DNA from 2 places in the Micromonospora sp. CA-111912 genome. Region 1 is predicted to be linked to the other one. Evidence: predicted binding sites of a transcription regulator. Region 1 holds the regulator's gene; the other holds the start of a gene.
What was found. The regulator HspR, encoded in region 1, represses chaperone genes until heat shock. The targets are predictions, from matches to a motif close to TTGAGTNNNNNNNACTCAA.

Region 1 (3,407 bases):
CTGGATCGAGAAGGACTACTACGCCACGCTGGGCGTGCAGAAGTCCGCCTCCCCGGACGAGATCAAGAAGTCGTACCGGAAGCTGGCCCGGGAGTCGCACCCGGACCACAACCCCGGCGACCCGCAGGCCGAGGAGCGGTTCAAGGCCGCCTCCGAGGCGTACGCGGTGCTCGGCGACGAGGCCAAGCGCCGCGAGTACGACGAGATGCGCTCGCTGTTCGGCTCGGGCGCCTTCCGGCGTAACGCCCGGGGAGCGGGCGGGCCCGGCGGGCAGCCGTTCGACGTCTCGGACATGTTCGGCGGCGCGGCCGGCGGCGGTGACCGTCGCTTCGGCGGGGCCGGCTTCCAGGACCTGTTCAGTTCGATCTTCTCGGGCGGCGGGGCAGCCGGTGGCCCGTCCCGTCCTCGTGGCCCCGCCAAGGGCCGGGACATCGAGACCGAGGTGGCGCTCGACTTCGACGACGCGGTCCGCGGGGTGACCCTCCCGCTGACCCTGCGCGCGCCCGGGATCTGCGACACCTGCCACGGCAGCGGGGCGAAGCCCGGCACCCAGCCGGTGACCTGCCAGGTCTGCCACGGTGCCGGGGTGACCACCCGGAACCAGGGGTCGTTCAGCCTGTCCGAGCCGTGCCGCAACTGCCAGGGCGTGGGCACGGTCGTCGAGGAGAAGTGCCCGGAGTGCCACGGCACCGGCGGGGTCACCAAGACCCGCACGCTGAACGTCCGCTTCCCCGCCGGGGTGGCCGACGGGCAGCGGATCCGGCTGGCCGGGCGCGGCGAGCCGGGCGAGCGTGGCGGCCCGGCCGGCGACCTGTTCGTGCACGTGAAGGTTCGGCCGGACGAGCTGTTCGGGCGTACCGGGGACGACCTGACGCTGACCGTGCAGATCACCTTCCCGGAGGCCGTGTTCGGCACGGACCTGCGGGTCCCCACGCTCGACGGCACGGTGACCCTGCGGGTGCCGCCGGGAACGCCGGGCGGCCGGGTGCTGCGGGCCCGGGGCAAGGGCGTGGTGCGCAAGGACGGCCAGGCCGGCGACCTGCTGGTCACGCTCGACGTGGTGGTACCGGCACGGGTGTCCGACGAGGCACGGGCGGCGCTGGAGGCGTTCGCCGAGCAGTCCCCGCCGGCCGCCCGGGAACATCTCGACGCCCGGGTGCGTCGGTTCAGTTGAGCCTGCTGGAGTGCGTACGGAGGTGAGCGGGGATGGTGGGAGAGTTCACCGGCTCGGATGACCCTGCCTACGAGGCCAAGGTCCTGATGATCTCGGTGGCGGCGCGGATGGCGGGGATGCATCCGCAGACGCTGCGCCAGTACGACCGGCTCGGCCTGGTGCAGGCCGGCCGGGCGGCCGGCGGCGGGCGCCGTTACAGCGTCCGGGACGTGGTGCTGCTGCGCGAGGTGCAGCGGCTCAGCCAGGATGAGGGGGTCAACCTGGCCGGGGTCAAGCGGATCATCGGCCTGGAGCACCTGCTGGAGCAGGCACAGCAGCGGATCGCCCGGCTGGAGGCGGAGCTCGACGCCGCGTACCGCCGGGTGGCCGAGCTGGAGTCGCTGGCCCGGTTTCCCGGTCGGGACCTGGTGCCCGCCACCCGCACGTCCACCGCCCTGGTGGTCTGGCGCCCGCGCCGCGACCGCTGACCGTCCGCCACACAGCTCCACAGCTCCGGACCGCTCCATCGGCCCGGTCCGCTTCCCGGGTACCCCGGCGCGGACCGGGCCGTTTCCGTTAACCTGTGAATCAGGTCCTATCCGCTCAATTCGGGCCAGAAGCACCGCTGGAACCACCGCACCGGCGAGGGGGGACCATGTCGGAACCGGCCAAGAAGGTGGCGCAGCAGGCGGAGGCGCGGCTCGACCGGATCGCGAAGTCCGCCCGGGAGCAGTTCAACAAGATCACCGAGAGCCGGTTCACCGACAGGATCAAGGACGGCCGGTTCGCCGACCAGGTCGACCACGGCGTCGGCCAGGGGCGGGCCGACGTGCGCCGCGACCGGCAGCGCGAAGGGCGCGGCGGATCGGCCGCCTGACGGCCGGTGCGCCGACGTGCGGGCCGGGTTCCACGGGGGAACCCGGCCCGTTCGCGTGCCCCGGATGCGTGCCGGTCAGCCGATGCGGCGGTTCTCCCGGACCAGACCACCCTCGCACCAGTCCCGGTAGACGAAGAGGTTCGGGCGGGCCAGCAGCACCCGCCCGTTGTGCGCCCAGTTGTGCATCAACTCGTCGCCGGCCCGTTCCGCCTGCTCGACCAGCTTGCGGAAGCGCCGCTTGGGATGGGCGCGGAAGTTCGTCCGGATGCCGTCGGCGGCGTAGATGTAGAGGCAGTGCAGCGCGAACCGGCGGGCCGGGCAGGCCGGGTCCATCGCCAGCTCGAAGAGCGTCTGCACGAGGTGGTCCCCGGCGACCAGCAGGTCCCAGTCCTGGGGCATCGAGGTCAGCGGCACGGAGTCCGGTTGGTAGGCCCACGCCCGCAGCTCCGCGGGAGAGGGGTCGACGGGGTTCGTGAAGCCGCGGAACGTCGACTGCTGCACGCTCACCGGCCAACCTTCCGCTTGCGTACGCGGGGGGACCGGCCCACCGCGGACTGGCTGCTGGGGCGAACGGTAGCCGGGGTCGCCGACCAGCGGAAGGGTTCATGGCACGAATTCGACAACCGATGGAACGGGCCGGGTCGGCCATACGGCCGACCCGGCCCGTTCCGGGGTCGGGGATCAGTCGGCGCTGACCAGCGGCTCAGTGCGCTGGCGGAGGGCCCGCTGCCGCAGCCAGGTCTTGAACCAGGCGAAGTCCGGCAGCCGGGCCAGCATCGGCCCGGTCACCACGGTGATCAGCACGTACGTCGTGGCCAGCGCGGCCAGCTTCGGTTCGACGCCGTCGACGGCGACGGCGAGCCCGGCGATGACGATGGAGAACTCACCGCGTGGCACCAGGGCCAGTCCGGCCCGCCACCGTCCGGGCTCCTTGATCCCCACCCGCCGGGCGGCCAGGTACCCGGTCAGGGTCTTGGTGCCCATTGTCACCACGGCCAGCGCGAGCGCCGGCAGCAGCACGGGTGGGATGTCCCGCGGGTCGGTGACCAGCCCGAAGAAGACGAAGAAGACGGCGGCGAACAGGTCCCGCAGCGGGGAGAGCATCTCGGTGGCGTGGTGGGCCACCGGCCCGGACAGCGCGATGCCGACGAGGAAGGCGCCGACCGCGGCCGACACCTGAAGCTTGGCCGCGATCCCGGCGACCAGCAGGGTCAGCCCGAGCACGCCGAGCAGCAGCGCCTCCGGGTCCTTCGCCGACAGGGCCGTGGAGATCAGGTGGCCGTACCGGATCGCCACCACGAGCACCAGCACCACGGTGCCGACCGCGACGCCGAGCGCGATGCCGCCGCCGAGCAGGCCGCTGCCGGCCAGCACGGC
Region 2 (3,407 bases), 3.5 Mb from region 1:
CACCCCGCCGATGGGCAGCACCCGGCCGGAGAGCGTCACCTCGCCGGTCATCCCGAACTCGGGCCGCACCGGCCGGCCGGTCACCAGCGAGGCCAGCGCCGTCACCATCGTGATTCCGGCGCTCGGCCCGTCCTTGGGCACCGCGCCCGCCGGAACGTGCAGGTGGATCCGCCGCCCGGCGAGGGCGTTCGGGTCGATGCCGAGCCGGCGCCCGTTGGAGCGCAGGTACGACAGCGCGATGTGCGCGGACTCCTTCATCACGTCGCCGAGCTGGCCGGTGAGGGTCAGCCCCGGCTCACCCTCCATGCTGGTGGCCTCGATGAAGAGCACGTCCCCGCCCGCACCGGTGACCGCGAGGCCGGTGGACACGCCGGGCACCGCCGTCCGCTCCGCCGACTCGGGGGTGAACCTGGGCCGGCCGAGGTAGCGGGCCAGGTTGCCGGTGTCCACCCGGACGGGCGTCGGGTCGGTCGCCAGGGCGACCGCGACCTTGCGCAGGATCTTCGCCAGCGCCCGCTCCAACTGCCGGACGCCGGCCTCCCGGGTGTGCTCCCCCGCGATCCGGGCGAGCGCGTCGTCGGCGACGGTGACCTCCTCGGCGGTCAGGCCGGCCCGCTCCCGCTGCCGCGGCAGCAGGTGGTCACGGGCGATGGCGACCTTCTCGTCCTCGGTGTAGCCGTCCAGGGTGACCAGCTCCATCCGGTCCAGCAGCGGGCCCGGGATGGTCTCCACCACGTTGGCGGTGGCCAGGAACAGCACGTCGGACAGGTCGAGGTCGACCTCCAGGTAGTGGTCGCGGAAGGTGTGGTTCTGCGCCAGGTCGAGCACCTCCAGCAGGGCGGCGGCCGGGTCGCCGGCGTAGCCGACCGCGAGCTTGTCGACCTCGTCGAGGAGCACGACCGGGTTCATCGAGCCGGCCTCGCGCAGCGCACGGACGATCCGGCCGGGCAGCGCGCCGACGTACGTGCGGCGGTGGCCCCGGATCTCCGCCTCGTCGCGGACGCCGCCGAGGGAGACCCGGACGAAGTTGCGGCCGAGCGCCCGGGCGACGGACTCGCCGAGGCTGGTCTTGCCGACGCCGGGAGGGCCGGCGAGGGCGAGCACCGCGCCGGAGCCACGCCCGCCGACCACGCCGAGGTTGCGCTCGGCCCGGCGGTTGCGCACCGCGAGGTACTCCAGGATGCGGTCCTTCACGTCGGCCAGGCCGGCGTGGTCGGCGTCGAGCACGGCCCGGGCCGCGGCCAGGTCGGTGTTGTCCTCGGTACGCGTGGTCCACGGCATCTCCAGCACCGTGTCCAGCCAGGTGCGGATCCAACCCGCCTCCGGGGAGGCGTCGCTGGCCCGCTCCAGCTTGCCGACCTCGCGCAGCGCCGCCTCGCGGACCTTCTCGGGCAGTTCGGCGGACTCGACCCGGGCCCGGTAGTCGGCGGAGCCGTCCGGCTCGTCCTCGCCGAGCTCCTTGCGGATGGCGGCGAGCTGCTGGCGGAGCAGGAACTCGCGCTGGGACTTCTCCAGCCCCTCGCGGACGTCGCTGTTGATCTGCTCGGTGACCTCCTGCTCGGCCAGGTGGTCCTTCACCCAGCCGACGAGAAGCTCCAGCCGGGCGGTGACGTCCGGAGCGGCGAGCAGTTCGGTCTTCTGCGCCAGCGTGAGCCAGGGCGCGTAGCCGGCCGCGTCGGCCAGCTCGGAGAGGTCGGTCATCCGCTCCATGGCGTCGATGACCTGCCACGCGCCGCGCTGCTGGAGCACGGACGTCATCAGGGCGCGGTACTCGCGGGCGAGGTCCCGGGCCCGGCCGGTGGGGACGGGTTCGGACAGTTCGGTGGCCTCGACCCAGAGGGCGGCGCCGGGCCCGGGGACGCCGGAGCCGATCCGTGCCCGGGACAACCCCCGGATCACGGCGGCCGGCTCGCCGCTGGGCAGTCGGCCCACCTTCTCGATGGTGGCGACCGTGCCGACGGGGCCGTACTCGCCGTCGACACGGGGCACGGCGAGGAGTTGCTCGTCGCCGGTGGCGCGGGCCGCGTCGACGGCGGCCTGGGTGGTCGGGTCGAGGGTCACCGGAATGACCATGCCTGGCAGCAGGACGGCGTCGGTCAGTGGAAGTACCGGAAGAGTTGCCATCGAACACCTGCTATCGCGTTGGGTTGAGCCTGACTCACTCAAGTAACAGAGCGCGCCCCTTGTTCCGAAGCGTGATTCAGGCCACTCCAGCGGTCGATCGGAGGCGGCCCGGCGCAGGGCCCGGGGGCGGGTCTCCCTCGCCGGCCGGGAGCGTCCGACGAGGAGCGACGGCAATCGCCGCGCCTGATCGCGGCCGGAGCCGGGGCCGGCGCGATCTTCGGGAAACCGCCGCCGCCGAAGGGAAGGCGTGGCGGATGACGACAACATCGTGGCGCCTGCCATGGGTGTCGGAGGCGAATCGGGTGGCCACCCCGCGGTGCCCCTGGCCTGCTCAACCGCTTGAGCGGCACCGGCAAATTCCACCGGCCGAGCGGGATTCCATCCCGCGTAACTCGACTCGCCGATTGCAGAACCGGGCATATTCTTGCGGAATTGCCAGTTGATACGTCAAACTCTTAGCACACCCCGCCCCACACAAGGAGTAATTGGCGATGGCTCGGAAAGTAATCACCGTTCTGACTGATGACCTCGACGGCGGGAAGGCGGATCGGACCGTCGAGTTCAGCCTGGACGGCGTGGCGTACACCATCGATGTCTCCGACGAGAACGCCGGCACCCTGCGCAAAGCACTCGATCCCTACATCAACGCCGGCCGGCGCATCGGTCGGGGTCCGGTCGAGACCGGCCGGGCCGCCCGCCGCCCGGGACGGGCCCCGGTCTCCGGAATGGACCGCGAGCAGAACCGGGCCATCCGGGAATGGGCCGCCAACAACGGCCACGAGATTTCCGACCGCGGGCGCATCCCGGTGTCGGTCGTCGAGGCCTACAAAAACCGCTGATCCGGCGGCGGTGCCGCGATCCGGGGGTTCCCGGGTCGCGCCGTGGAGGCCGGCACCCGCTGGCCCCTTTCCGGTTGCAGTTCCCACGGCGCCGGCCGACATAGGCCGGTGCCGGTGCGGGCCGTCCCACGACCGGGCCGGTCAGCTACTTGCCGGTCGGCGCACTCGACGGAGCCGCGGGCGGGCCGGGCCCGGCACACCCGGTGTTCCGGGGCGCCCGTCGACACGTCGGTGAACGGCGCACGGACCGGGCCGGGCCGGCACGGCACCGGCGTCCGGTGCACCCGACACACCCGCCCGAGGTGACGGCCCACCCACGCGCCGACCGGCGTCCACTCTTCCTGCCGTGCCGGTCCGCCGAGATGACGGCCACTGCGCGCCGCCCCGCGTCCCACGTCCACCGGTCCAGCCTCGCAGGCCGCCGGTGCTCGAACCGCGCGACGG

Region 2: lon (endopeptidase La) is a predicted target of HspR. The motif match lies at 2,148-2,166, and genes of this name have one in related genera.

What each region holds. Positions count from the first base shown of each region.
Region 1 is NZ_CP192007.1:173,640-177,046, forward strand. Features, by position in the region: gene dnaJ (molecular chaperone DnaJ) at 1-1,174, shown strand, start outside; gene ACQPZO_RS00800 (heat shock protein transcriptional repressor HspR) at 1,207-1,641, shown strand; gene ACQPZO_RS00805 (hypothetical protein) at 1,809-2,030, shown strand; gene ACQPZO_RS00810 (hypothetical protein) at 2,106-2,537, opposite strand; gene ACQPZO_RS00815 (cation:proton antiporter) at 2,712-3,407, opposite strand, start outside.
Region 2 is NZ_CP192007.1:3,891,955-3,895,361, forward strand. Features, by position in the region: gene lon (endopeptidase La) at 1-2,124, opposite strand, end outside; gene ACQPZO_RS16085 (histone-like nucleoid-structuring protein Lsr2) at 2,616-2,963, shown strand.